Regions from separate parts of the Neobacillus sp. NPDC093182 genome, predicted to be linked through region 3. Evidence: riboswitches for the same ligand, from Rfam matches in the RefSeq annotation. Region 3 holds a riboswitch; each other region holds the start of a gene.
The links. Region 3 has a riboswitch for S-adenosylmethionine ahead of ACIQAA_RS07855 (methionine ABC transporter ATP-binding protein). Riboswitches for the same ligand answer to the same signal wherever they lie in the genome.

Region 1 (4,839 bases), on a different contig from region 3:
CCCATGAAATAAGAAATCCAATGACCGCTTTGAAAGGGTTTATTCAATTACTTGAGCCAACAATTAAGTCTCAACACGCTATGTATTATGATGTCATTACCTCTGAGTTAGCAAGAATTGATTCTATTATTAATGAGTTCTTAATCCTGGCAAAACCTCAGGAAATTCGATTTCAAGAGAAAGACATTTGTCAAATAATGAGGGAAATAGTAGATTTATTAAGTGCTCAAGCTGTGCTGTACAATGTTCAATTCCATACTCATTATGAAGAACAATTGCCATCCGTCTATTGTGAACCCAACCAATTAAAAAAAGTCTTTATTAATCTTATAAAAAACGCAATTGAAGTCATGCCGGGCGGTGGAGCAATTACCATTGCGATAAAGTCCATTAAGGACCAATTTATCCAGATTTCAATTCGTGATGAAGGAACGGGGATTCCTAAGGATAAAATAAAAAAACTTGGAAAACCGTTTTATACTACTAAAGAAAAAGGTACTGGGCTTGGATTGATGGTCAGTTATCGAATTATCGAGGAACATAAAGGGAGTATTGAAGTTGAAAGTGAAGAAGGAATAGGAACTTTATTTAAGATTAGGATACCATTAAAACATGAAAATTAGGAAAACCACTGCCGATAATTGGAAGTGGTTTTTTTGGCTAGTATAAATCTGGTCTTCTATCTTCAAAAATGGGGATTTGTTTTCGAATATCCTTTACGAGGTCCAACTCAATTACTACAGACAATATTTCCTCATTTGCTCCAGCTTCAGCGATTACTTCTCCCCATGGGTCAATAATCATGGAATGACCAGCGAATTCATTATTTGGATCAGATCCGGAGCGGTTGCAGGCAATGACGAAACATTGATTTTCAATGGCTCTTGCAATTAACAATGATCTCCAGTGCGATAAACGGGGAGCTGGCCATTCTGCAACAACAAATAATGCTTCAGCTCCTTTTGCGGTATGTGCACGAATCCATTCTGGGAAACGAATATCATAGCAAATGACTCCGCCGAAAGACCGATTATCCAATTCAAATAACCCTTTCTCTTGACCTGCCTCGAGGTAAAGATGCTCATCCATCAATTTAAAAAGATGCAGTTTACTATATGATTGGACAAGCTTTCCTTCATTATTGACGATTAGGAGGGTATTTTTAACTCCTTGACCTCCTCGATTTGCCACCGAACCTCCGACAAAGTGAACTTGATATTTTTTTGCAGCTTTCGTTAAAAAATCAATCGTTTTTTCTGCATTCCTGTCTGCAATGGTGTCAAGGCGTGTCAAATCATACCCTGTTGTCCATAACTCCGGTAACACAATAATATCAGGATTTTCTTTCATTGCATTTCCGATAAGTTTTTCTGCGTGTTGATAGTTTTTATTTGGATCTCCAAAGGCAATATCCATTTGCAAACAAGTTATTTTAAATTTCACCCAACTTCACCTCATTTTGAAATTTCGGAATTTTTTCTTTACAAGCTGTCTTAAAAGTTATATCATTTGTGACTAGAATTCAACAACAAAATGTATAAATTAAAGCAGGTGATATGATGAAACAATTTCCAACATCGGAAATTTTAAACAATCTTCCGAAACAGTTTTTTGCTTCTTTAGTAAAAAAGGTAGGGAAATACATTGAAGCAGGCTATGATGTAATTAATTTAGGACAGGGTAATCCCGATCAGGCTACCCCCAACCATATCGTAAAAAAAATGCAGGAAGCAGCCGCAAATCCTGCAAACCATAGGTATTCTCCATTTCAGGGACATGGTTATTTAAAGCAGGCGGCTGCAGATTTTTACAAAAGAGAATATGATGTAACCATTGATCCGGATAAGGAAGTAGCCATTTTGTTTGGAGGTAAGGCAGGATTAGTGGAAATTCCACAATGCCTATTAAATCCAGGTGATACAATGCTTGTTCCTGATCCAGGTTATCCTGATTACTTATCTGGGGTAGCGCTAGCAAAGGCAGAAATGGTAACGATGCCATTACGGGAAAGTAATAATTTTCTGCCAGACTTTAATGAGTTACCTTCTGAGGCGATTGAAAGAGCAAAATTAATGTTCCTTAATTATCCGAACAATCCAACAGGGGCTGCAGCCACAAAGGAATTTTTTGAGGAGACGGTTAAACTTGCAAGCCTTAATGATATTTGTGTGGTTCACGATTTTGCCTATGGGGCAATAGGCTTTGATGGAGATAAGCCAGTCAGTTTTTTACAGATTGATGGAGCAAAAGAAGTTGGCATTGAAATCTATACTCTTTCGAAAACCTACAACATGGCAGGGTGGCGTGTTGGATTCGCAGTAGGCAATAGCAGTGTTATTTCAGCCATTGAGCTTTTACAAGACCATCTATATTGCAGCATATTTGGCGGTATTCAGGAAGCAGCTGCGGAAGCATTAACCGGTCCGCAGGATTGTGTTCGAGAATTGAATAATCTCTATGAGCGCAGGAGAAATGTTTTGATAGAGGGACTTCGTTCTCTTGGCTGGAATGTGACAGCGCCAAAGGGATCCTTTTTTGCTTGGCTAAAGGTACCTGAAGGGCTTACTTCTACTGAATTTGCTGATATCCTTCTGAAGCAGGCACATATTGCCGTTGCTCCTGGGATTGCATTTGGTGAATTAGGTGAAGGCTATGTCCGGGTTGGTTTGCTCACAAGTGAGGAACGTTTAGGAGAAGCGGTTAGAAGAATTAGTAAGTTAGAAATATTTAAAAAATAGCATTGACAAAAAATATAATTCTTGGGATAATGCAAAATATAGTTTATCAACATGATAATAGTAACTAATACGATCGTTTTCTTATCAAGAGCAGGCGGAGGGAAAAGCCCTATGAAGCCCGGCAACCGACTTAACACTTATGTTAGGCACGGTGCTAAATCTTGCAGCACAAGCTGAAAGATGAGAAGATGTTAGTTTGCGATGCTAACCTCTTCTTTTTGGAAGAGGTTTTTTATGTTTCTCTAGAAAGGAAGAGTGAAATTGACTGAATTAATAGCTACATACCTAGTTCACGGTGAAAAAAATCTTGAAAAAAAAGCTGAGGAAATTGCTTTAGGTTTGACTGTCGGTTCATGGACGAACTTACCTGAACTAGAACAGAGTCAATTACGCAAGCACAAAGGCAGGGTAGTTTCGACTGAAGGTTTACAAGAGGATCAGTCGACTATCCGTATTGCATATCCAACCATCAATTTTTCTAATGATATTCCTGCCATTCTGACCACCGTTTTTGGAAAACTTTCATTAGATGGAAAAATAAAATTAATTGATTTACAGTTTGAGGATGAATTAAAAAGCAAATTCCCTGGACCTAGATTTGGTATTGAAGGATTAAGAGAAAAGCTCGGGGTTTTTAACCGTCCGCTATTAATGAGCATCTTTAAAGGAGTTTTGGGGAAGGATATAAATTTTCTAACAGAGCAGTTAAAGCAACAGGCTCTTGGCGGTGTTGATTTCGTAAAGGATGACGAAATTCTTTTTGAAAATGAGCTGACTCCATTTGAAAAAAGAATAACAGAAGGCAAAAAAGTGTTACAGGAAGCATTTGAACATACCGGACATCGTACCTTGTATGCGGTAAATCTAACAGGCAGAACATCGCAGTTGAAGGACAAAGCTAGGAAAGCAAAAGAGCTTGGTGCAGACTTGTTACTTTTTAATGTTTTTGCTTATGGATTAGACGTTTTACAAGAGCTGCGTGAGGATGATCAAATTTCCTTACCATTAATGGCTCATCCTGCTGTAAGCGGGGCTTTAACATCATCATCCCATTATGGTCTCTCGCATTCCTTGTTATTAGGTAAGCTTCTTAGACTTGCAGGTGCTGATTTGTCATTATTTCCATCACCATATGGAACAGTGGCATTAGAGAAATCCTCTGCCATTTCAATCGCAGAGGAATTAGTTAAAACAGATACTATAAAGCGGTCGTTTCCTGTCCCATCGGCAGGCATACATCCTGGGTTAGTGCCGCTGTTGATTCGGGATTTCGGAATTGAATCTGTCATTAACGCTGGAGGCGGCGTTCATGGGCATCCAAATGGTGCGCGCGGCGGCGGACTTGCATTCCGACAAGCAATTGAAGTGAATCTTCAAGGGAAGACCTTAGCAGAAGGAAGAGAGCAATATCCGGAGCTAAAGAGTGCATTACAGTTATGGGGAAATGCAGAGGTGTCAGAATAAATGAAGCCTGTCATCTACTGTGATTTTGATGGGACGATTACCGAGAGTGATAACATCATTGCAATCATGAAAAAATTTGCACCACCTAATTGGGAGCAAATTAAAGATCAGATTTTATCACAAAAGATCTCTATTAGTGAGGGTGTAGGCAAATTATTTTGGGAATTACCTAGCAGCCAAAAAGATGAAATTACAAAATTTGCAATTGAAAACGCCAAGATACGCAAAGGGTTTTCTGAATTTGTCCAGTTTGCTAGAACAGAAAATATTCCTTTTTATATTGTCAGCGGCGGGATAGATTTCTTTGTTTATCCGATTCTTGAAAAATACGGCCCGTTTGAAGGGATTTATTGTAACCACAGCGATTTTTCAGGAGAAAACATAAGAATACTTTGGCCATATACCTGTGATTCTTTATGTGAAAATGAATGCGGATGCTGCAAACCTAGTATTATACGAAAGTTAAACCAAGATGAAGATATCTTTACAATCGTAATCGGTGACTCCGTAACCGATCTTGAGGCAGCGAAACAAGCTGATTTTGTACTGGCAAGAGATTTGTTAGAGGAAAAATGTGCTGAATGGGGTTTAAACCATAAAGGTTTTATTACTTTTTTTGACTGTATAGATGAAATTA
Region 2 (4,839 bases), on a different contig from region 3:
ATTCCTCGTATTTCTCTTTCCTCTTGCGGCATAGCTGCATGAGACATTTTCGCAGGGTAGGAGAGTATCGATTCAACTGCACCAAGACTAACGGCAAAAACAGGTATTTTAACATTGGACAGAAAGACTTGAAGAGCTTGTTCATCCTTGAATTCAAACGACAAAACTGCACCTGGTCCAGCCGCCTGACTTTTTTGAAGCTCGTGCTGTGGATGATTTTTCAGCCCTGGATAATAAACCTTTTCAATTAACGGATGAGCCTCTAAAAATTCTGCTATTTTAATAGCTGATTTTTGTGACTGCTCGAGTCTGACATGCAGGGTTTTTATCCCCCTAAGCACTAGCCATGCATCCTGCGGCCCAAGTACAGCACCAAAGGAATTTTGTAAAGAATACAATCTCTTACCTAATTCTTCATCCTTTACAACAGCTAGACCGGCAACGACATCGCTATGTCCTGATAAAAACTTAGTAGCACTATGGAGAACAACATCTGCTCCGAGCTCTAAAGGTCTCTGGTACTCAGGAGTTAAAAAAGTGTTATCTACATACGTAATGGCGTTGATCTCTTTAGCCAAAACGCAAATAGCTTCAATATCTGTAACCTTTAATAGTGGATTTGAAGGTGTTTCTACATAGAATGCTTTCGTGTTAGGCTTAATTGCCTCTTTTACTTGATTTAGGTCTGTCATATCTACAAATGTATGTTCAATCCCGAACCGAGTCAGTACCTGAGTGACCATGCGATAGGTACCGCCATATACATCTTCGGTAATAACGATATGGTCACCAGATGAAAGAAGTAGGAAAGCTGTTGAAATAGCAGCCATTCCCGACGAAAAAGCAAAACCCCTTGTCCCGCCTTCTAATTCCGCAATTACATCTTCGAGCGCTTCTCTTGTGGGGTTTCCACTTCTAGCGTAATCGTATTTTCCGTAACTTTCTATATCAAATTGATGGAAGGTTGATGCATGTTGGATCGGTACACTAACTGCTCCAGTGTTTGGATCTACTTTATGCTGATTATGAAGGAGCTTGGTTTCAAAACTATAATTTTCTGAACTCATTATCCAATCACTCCTTCTTTTAATTTCGCTAATGCCTGTTCAAGGTCTTCAATAATGTCTGTTGGGTCTTCAAGTCCTACAGAGAATCTTAATAGTCTGTTACATACACCTGACTGAATTCGAATTTCTTCTGGAATGTCAGCGTGGGTTTGTGTCGCTGGATAAGTAATAAAGCTTTCTGTTCCGCCAAGGCTTTCAGCAAATGAAATGAGAGAAAGACTTTGAAGGAATGGATTCACCCAAGCTTCATCTTGTAAGCGGAAGGAAACCATTCCTCCATTTCCTGGATACAGGACATCTGTTATACCGTCATGGTTAGAAAGGTATTCAACAATGGCCTTCGCATTGCTTTCATGTCTTTGCATTCTTAGTGATAAAGTTTTCATTCCACGCATTACTAACCAGGAATCAAAAGGACTTAGGACTCCACCGGCTCCATTATGATGAAAAGCCAATGCCTCACAAATTTCTTTACCTTTGGCAACGACCAGACCAGCTAGGACATCATTATGGCCGCCTAAGTATTTCGTCGCACTATGAATGACAATATCCGCACCCAGCAGGATTGGCTGTTGAAGAAGCGGTGTATAGAACGTATTATCAACAATCAGAATAATTCCGTGCCTTTTCGCAATTTTTGACACAGCTGCTATATCTGACTGCTGCATAAGCGGATTGGTCGGAGTCTCAAGAAAAATCGCCTTGGTTTGAGGGGTAATCCTTCTTTCAATCTCTTCAGGACTACACGTATTAACATATTGAGTCTTCAAGCCCCATTTTTTAAATCCCTTTTCTAGTAAACGATACGTTCCTCCGTACAAGTCCTCACTAACAATCCATTCGTCCCCAGACTCGAAAAGAGAAAGGATTGTAAAAATCGCTGCCATCCCCGAACTGCAAGCGAACCCCTGATCTGCGCCTTCAAGATCGGCAATCGCCTTTTCAAGGAGCTGACGGGTAGGATTACCTGTCCGTGAGTAATCAAATCCCGTTGATTGCCCGATTCCCTCGTGACGGTAAGCTGTTGAAAAATAAACAGGAGGATTGACGGTGCCTGTCACCGTATCACTTCTATTACCAATTTGAGCTAACTTTGTATCAATCTTATAAACCATGATCCGTATCCTCCTTTATATAAACAAAAAAAGTCTTCTATAAGAAGAAGACTTTTGGATGCACATTCGCATAGGTCATTCTTCTTATCTCACAAGTTACCTAATAACTTGATGGACTTAGCACCTTTTCAATGATAAAAAATGTCATTGAAGGTTGCTGAGACTTCATAGGGCCATTCCCTCAGCCTCTCTTGATAAGAAAGTATAATATTTAGACTTTTTATAAAATTTACTACACTAAAGCAGAAGTGTCAATTAATATTTAAAGGAAATCTATTTATACAAGAAAACTTTTAAATTATTTTTACGAATCGATGGTTGCTAGCAAGACATTTGTAACATCAGTGTGATGCTGAGTTTTTAGAGCAGTAATAATAAAATATTAATTGATATTCTTGCCTTACCTAACCTTTTAAAAATAATCTCTCCGTCTTTTAAGTACTTAACGACGAATGCAGCCGCACCAAGGAAGATATATCTTTTATCATAAACTTAGTTTAATGGATACACAAAGTTAAAGTAGAATGTTATAATGAATCAAAAAAATAAGGTAAGTCTATTTTTTTTTTGTTTGTGAAGGCGGTTTCAAACTCGTTTGGCAACGATCTTTTTTGCATTCTAATTAAGAGGAGTGATTATTTATATTTTACCATTGAGAAGATGGAAATTAGAATTGGAGGAAAATACCTGTGAAAAACATGTTTATGATCGGAAATGCACATCTCGACCCCGTATGGCTTTGGCGCTGGCAGGAAGGTTTTCAAGAAGTGAAGGCGACATTTCGTTCAGCACTCGATCGTCTAACAGAATATGAGAATTTTATTTTTACTTCAAGTTCTGCTGCGTATTATGAATGGATAGAAAAAAACGATTCAAAAATGTTTCAAGAAATCAATCAAAGAATTCAAGAAGGCAGATGGATTATTTGTGGCGGCTGGTGGATTCAGCCGGATTGTAATATTCCAAGTGGTGAATCATTTGTCCGACAAGGGCTGATCGGCCAGAACTATTTTAAAGAAAAGTTTGGGGTCACCGCCACTGTTGGTTACAATGTTGACAGCTTTGGTCATAATGGAATGCTGCCACAAATTTTAAAGAAATCCGGCATGGATTCTTATGTATTTATGAGACCTGGTCCAGAGGAAAAAGGGCTGCCGGGCAGGTTGTTTTTATGGGAATCCAAAGATGGTTCTCGGGTAAAAGCGTTTCGCATTCCCTTTGAATATTGCACCTTTGACCATCTAGAAAATCACATCATGCATTGTAAAAATGAACTTAAGCATTCTTTCAATCATCTAATGTGCTTCTATGGTGTTGGTAATCATGGCGGCGGGCCGACAAAGGAAAATATCGAGATTATTGAAAAATTAAACCAATCGATGGAAGATACCAATCTTATGTTTAGTTCACCGAATGAATTTTTTGACCATGTAGAGAGTTTTAAGGATACTCTTCCGGTTGTCCATGACGATCTGCACCATCATGCGATTGGTTGTTATTCTGTTCATTCCGAAGTAAAAAAGCTAAATCGATATTCTGAAAATCTCACTTTAATGGCTGAGAAGTTCTCCTCGGTTGCCAACTGGACGACAGATCAACCGTATCCAGAAGACATGAATCAGGCTTGGAAGGGAATCTTATTTAACCAGTTCCACGATATTTTAGCGGGGACAAGCATTTCAGAAGCATATGATGATGCTAGAGATTTATTTGGCGAGTCGATCAGTATTGCAACACGAAATATGAATTACGCCCTCCAATCGTTAAGTTGGAATATTGATATCGAAGAAGAAAAAGACATGAAGCCAATGGTCATCTTTAATCCTCATTCATGGCCGGTAAAGGTAAATGTTGAAATTGAGTATGGGCTTTTTGTGAATTATTTATTGCCACAAGAATTTATTATTGAAGATATTAATGGAAATGAAGTGCCTTACCAAATCATTGATTCTGTTGCGAAAGTACCGAATCGAAAAAGAGTTGCCTTTGTGGCTGAACTTCCACCATTAGGATATAGCACGTATAAACTTCGTGCGGTTAAGCCGACAAAAGAGTTTGAATCTGTAAAAGTAACCGATCACGAAATGGAAAACGACCGCTTCAAGCTAGTAATTGATAAAGAAACTGGTGGAATCAGCAGTTTATTCGACAAAGAGAAGGAAATCGAAGTGTTCAAGAGTAATGCGGCTATCCCTTATGTCATGAATGATTCTTCCGATTCATGGGGACATGGGAAACTTCGCTTTGATGAAATCGCCGGAGTCTTCAAGCCAATCCGGATTAAAAAGCTGGAAGAAGGTCCAGTAAAAGGGGTTATTCGGGTTACGTCTAAGTTTCAATCATCCACGATTGTCCAGGATTTTATCATGTACAAACAGTTAAATAAGATTGAAGTGAAAGTGAAAGTAAATTGGCAAGAAAGTTACCAAACGTTAAAACTCAAGTTTCCAGTAAGCTTTAATCAACGGCATGCAACTTCTGAGATTCCATTTGGGCATGCTTCGCGCGAGGCAAACGGAGATGAAAAGCCAATGCAAAATTGGATTGATGTAACAGGCACGATTAGCAAACAAAGGAAAGATATATATGGTTTAAGTCTTCTTAATGACGGCAAATATGGTGTCGATGTAAGTGGAAATAGTATCAATTTAACGGTT
Region 3 (4,839 bases):
AAGAATGGCATTGTACGTCTCAATGGCAAAATCCTTGTAAGGCAAAAATGGGATGTTCTCGAAATTCTTCACTGCTAATTCGGCGGATTGAAGCGCATTTTCCTTTCGCCAAGCTCACAATAGCATAGAGCTTTGTATGAATATCGAACATAAAAAAGTGACAAATCAAACGGATGGTGAGTAGTGGCCGGCGTCTCAACTTTTTTAAATTCATGAATCGCTTCGGTAAATTCTCCAAGACCATATAAAGCTTTTCCTTTTTCCATTCTATAAAGTGACTCTACCACTTCTTCTTCTTGCGGATCCGCTAAGTAATGATCAATGATTTCGATTGCCTTGGCGTACTCTTTGTTCTCAGCAATGAGAGCCATGGCAATGAGCAGATCATGAACGAGGATAGATAAAATATCCTCGGCAAAATCACCGTACTGTTTTAACTTGCGTAAATAAAGCTCTCTCTTTTCTTTGTCACTGAACATCATGGCCTGGCCGGCACCGATTCTGTATAAATCATCCGCACGATAAAAGATTCGGTGCTTTTTTGAAAAAATTAAAGCATTTTCCATTACATGAGTGGCCGCAGCAAAATTACCGACCGCAAAATGAAGAATCGCTTCAGTATAGTCCAAGTCGACCTGTGTCATAGGGTCAATATAGACATGATTGGATTCAATTTCTTAACGTTCTCTCATGGGGATGATCATGGGAGGTGCCACCTTACCTTTACTTTTCTCCATGTCTTATAATGTAATGTTTGGCTACTACATCATGCTTGAACTTGGTTTAGGCGCATGTTTTGTATTCGTCAACACACCAACCCAAGTGATGATGCAAAAACAAATTGCTGACGAATTTAAGGGGCGTGTTTTTTCTCTCGTCGAAACTAGTTGCCATGGCTTTATCTCCATTAGGAATGGTGCTGTATGGTTTTCTGTACGACGTCTTCCCTGCTGAATGGGGTCTGCTGCTGTCATCTGGATTATTCCTGGGTGTAGTCCTTGCTCTCTTAAGACCAACCGTCATACGAAGGGTTCATCCGGAGCTTGCAGCGGAAAAAACATTGAAGGAAAGAGCGGAAGCATTTTGATGAGGTTTAAATGTTCGTTACAGATGAGGTTGGGCTCAGTTGATTCCAACCTCATCTTTATTTACCTATTTTTATCATTCTCCTAACCATCCTTAAATGAGCAACCAAGATGAGAAAAACGAAGGGATAGAGGCAGATAGAATACCAGAGCTTCCAGCCTGTATAGTTGAAAAAATGAGTCCTTTCAACAATAAATTCGATAATGGAGGATCCTGCTGTCCATGCAAGGATATAAAAGAGTTTCTGTTGATTTGTCCCTTTAAAGGGATAATAGTTTAAGAACAAAATACTGACCGGAATAAAATAAAGGAATTCAGCAACAAACCCCAGCCATTGAAATCCTTCACCAAAGTATCCGTACAAATGGTATTTAAAGACGAGAACCAAATCTACATTAATACCAAAAACCAACGCAAAAAGACTCGTTGTATACAATTCAATTTTACTCAATCTCTTTGGAACTAGGAATGCAATGATAACAAGAATAAAAAAGAATATAAATACCAGCTTCCACATAGATGGATTGTCTCCTTCAAAAGCAACTAATTAAAAGTTATACTTTCCAAATCCTTACATATATAGTCACATATTAATCACCACCTAAATAACGTGTCAAAAGAACTACTCCTTCCGTCTACAGGAAAGGATTAAATTTCCAAAAGAATGGTTATTTGGAACTAATTTATTATTCTGGTAAATAAATAACTCCCTTTATGAATACTAATGAATTAACCCCCAAGAAAGGAGTGAGTATGCAATGAGTGTATTAGACCGCAGTCCTTTTTTATACTTCTTATGTATCCTTGCTGGTTTTGCCTTATTAAGAGTACCGCTAACTGGATTTTTTGCACCGCTTAGTCCGTTAGTTCTCCTAATTGGTGTCTTAACTGTCCTTTTATTCTCACTTGTGTTAATCATCCAAGGGGTACTTAGTTTGGTGAAAAGAAGATAGTCGTTAAAAGATCAAGGAAGAGAGCGAAAATACTCGCTCTCTTTTCTCTTTTTTTGTTTTACCGGAGGCCTGCGGTAATTTTTTTTTTTTTTTTGGAAATGCCTATCTGTAAGCATTGAAAGCGATTTAAGTCTAAACGATTAATCATTATTTTAAAAAGGGGATTTGACTTTTGACTATTCCTACAGTAGATTAATTAACAAGTTCAAAAAATGAATAAAGTAAAAATACTTCTTATCAAGAGAGGTTGAGGGACTGGCCCTATGACACCTCGGCAGCGGAATCTATGATTCTGTGCCAAATCCAGCAAGTGCGACTTGATAGATAAGAAGAGGCCCAATGATTTTTTTCAATTTGCCCTCTTCTTTTTCAAGAAGAGGTTTTTTATTTTTAATTGAATAATATTTCTTATCCAGAGAGGTTGAGGGACTGGCCCTATGACACCTCGGCAGCGGAATCTATTCGGAGACTGTGCCAAATCCAGCAAGCGCAAAATGCTTGGGAGATAAGAAGAGCTTACTGCTTTGCTTTGCATCGGCATGCCCTCTTCTTGTTTCCAAGAAGAGGGTTTTTTATTTTACCAAAAACGGGACACTTCCCAAAAAAGGAGTTACATACCATGATCGAATTTCAGAAACTTAAAAAGGTTTATGAAAGTGGCGGACAGCAGGTTGCTGCATTGAATGGAATTGATTTGAAGATTAATAAGGGAGAGATTTTCGGAGTGATCGGGTTTAGCGGTGCCGGTAAAAGTTCACTTATCCGCTGTGTAAACTTACTAGAGCGTCCAACCTCTGGAAAGGTAATCGTCGATGGTCATGACCTCACATCTATGTCTGTCAGAGAAGTCCGTGAGATTAAGAAAAATATTGGAATGGTTTTTCAGCACTTTAATCTATTAAACTCAAAAACAGTGTTTTCCAACGTGGCAATGCCCCTGACACTTGCCAAAGTTCCCAAGGATGCGATTAAAAAGCGCGTTCAGGAATTACTAGAATTTGTCGGGTTAGCAGACAAAGCGGACTATTATCCTGACCAGCTTTCAGGCGGACAAAAGCAGCGAATTGGCATTGCAAGAGCCTTGGCAACACAGCCATCCATTCTACTTTGCGATGAGGCCACATCTGCACTCGATCCACAGACAACCAGCTCCATTTTACAGCTGTTGAAAAAAATCAATAAGGAATACAACATAACCATTCTAATCATTACCCATGAAATGGCGGTCATCAGAGAAATATGCGACCGAGTGGCGGTGATTGAAGCGGGTAAAATTATCGAAGAAGGCACGGTGTTTAACGTCTTTTCATCTCCTAAAACGGAGACGGCAAAGAACTTTGTAAGCTCCGTCATGAACGACCATATCCCTGATTCTATAAAAGATATCATTCAAAAACATGACGGAATGCAAAAGGTTTTCCGAATCAATTTTGTAGGCAGCTCAGCCGGGCAGCCTCTGCTCTCCGAACTTGCCAAGCAGTTTGATATTCATATTAATGTATTGTTCGGAACCATTACTGAGCTTCAAGGCACACCGTTTGGAAACTTAATTGTTGAGTTCCAAGGCTCTGACAAAGAAGTCATCCGTGCATTAACCTATATTAACCAGAAGAAAATCAGCATAAAGGAAGTGACAGCACATGCTAGTTAACTCAGAGCAAATTATTTCTGCTTTAATTGAAACGGTCCAAATGGTCGCTTTCTCACTCTTGTTCTCAACCATCCTTGGACTGCCGCTGGGAATCTTGCTCGTCGTAACACGGAAAGGCCATCTGCTTCAGAATCTGCCGTTTTTTAATGTATTGAATGGAATTATTAATATTTTTCGATCCGTTCCGTTCATTATTTTATTGGTTGCCATGATCCCCGTGACAAGGTTGATTGTTGGAACTTCAATTGGAACAGCAGCAGCAGTTGTTCCTCTCGTGTTCTATGCAGGACCCTATATTGCTAGATTGATAGAGAATTCCTTACTAGAGGTTGATCCTGGTGTCATTGAAGCAGCAGAGGCAATGGGCGCAACCCCATGGCAAATTATTAGTAAATTTCTAATTCCAGAAGCACTCAGCTCACTAGTTCTTGCCCTTACCATTGCGACCATCGGTCTTGTTGGGGCGTCGGCAATGGCTGGCGCAGTCGGCGGCGGTGGAATTGGGGATTTGGCCATTACATATGGCTACCAGCGTTTTGATACTGTCACGATGATGATTACAGTGGGAATTCTGATTGTGATCGTACAAGGTCTACAGTCATTTGGAAATATAGCAGCAAAAAAAATCAGACGAAGATAACCTAGGAGGAAAACGACTATGAAAAAACTTTTACTATCCATCATTATTATTACATTAGCGATTATTGGCGCTGGCTGCGCTGAAAAAACATCAGAGGTTAAAGAATCAACTACCGTTAAGCTTGGTGTTAGCGGAACCGATACACGTATTTGGGATTTTGTAGCGAAAAAAGCAGAAAAAGAGGGAATCAATATCGAAATCGTTTCATTCTCCGATTACGTTGCTCCCAACACAGCTCTTGCAGAAGGAGAAATAGATGTTAATGCATTCCAAACCGTTGCCTATTTTGATGTATTTATTAAAGAACACAAATTAGACCTAGTGCCAATCGCGACTACCGTCCTTGCCCCAATGGGAATATACTCTGAAAAATACAAAGATGTCAAAGACATTCCGGATGGTGCAAAAATTGCCGTTCCGAACGATGCATCCAATCAAGGCCGTGCATTATTACTTCTTCAAGAAGCTGGACTCATTGAATTACCAGAAGATTTCGACCCAAATGGTAA

Region 1: another riboswitch for S-adenosylmethionine. It lies ahead of mtnW (2,3-diketo-5-methylthiopentyl-1-phosphate enolase); the one in region 3 lies ahead of ACIQAA_RS07855 (methionine ABC transporter ATP-binding protein).
Region 2: another riboswitch for S-adenosylmethionine. It lies ahead of ACIQAA_RS11915 (methionine biosynthesis PLP-dependent protein); the one in region 3 lies ahead of ACIQAA_RS07855 (methionine ABC transporter ATP-binding protein).

Annotation. Positions count from the first base shown of each region.
Region 1 covers NZ_JBIVOI010000018.1:73,572-78,410, forward strand. The annotation lists gene ACIQAA_RS26485 (PAS domain-containing sensor histidine kinase) at 1-623, shown strand, start outside; gene ACIQAA_RS26490 (carbon-nitrogen family hydrolase) at 661-1,443, opposite strand; gene ACIQAA_RS26495 (pyridoxal phosphate-dependent aminotransferase) at 1,560-2,738, shown strand; SAM riboswitch class I at 2,817-2,925, shown strand; gene mtnW (2,3-diketo-5-methylthiopentyl-1-phosphate enolase) at 3,000-4,202, shown strand; gene ACIQAA_RS26505 (2-hydroxy-3-keto-5-methylthiopentenyl-1-phosphate phosphatase) at 4,203-4,839, shown strand, end outside.
Region 2 covers NZ_JBIVOI010000005.1:232,860-237,698, forward strand. The annotation lists gene metC (cystathionine beta-lyase) at 1-1,067, opposite strand, end outside; gene ACIQAA_RS11915 (methionine biosynthesis PLP-dependent protein) at 1,067-2,182, opposite strand; SAM riboswitch class I at 2,264-2,383, opposite strand; gene ACIQAA_RS11920 (alpha-mannosidase) at 2,881-4,839, shown strand, end outside.
Region 3 covers NZ_JBIVOI010000003.1:81,344-86,182, forward strand. The annotation lists gene ACIQAA_RS07835 (hypothetical protein) at 75-629, opposite strand; gene ACIQAA_RS07840 (hypothetical protein) at 842-1,087, shown strand; gene ACIQAA_RS07845 (CBO0543 family protein) at 1,145-1,603, opposite strand; gene ACIQAA_RS07850 (hypothetical protein) at 1,845-2,039, shown strand; SAM riboswitch class I at 2,271-2,370, shown strand; SAM riboswitch class I at 2,445-2,551, shown strand; gene ACIQAA_RS07855 (methionine ABC transporter ATP-binding protein) at 2,659-3,690, shown strand; gene ACIQAA_RS07860 (methionine ABC transporter permease) at 3,680-4,330, shown strand; gene ACIQAA_RS07865 (MetQ/NlpA family ABC transporter substrate-binding protein) at 4,349-4,839, shown strand, end outside.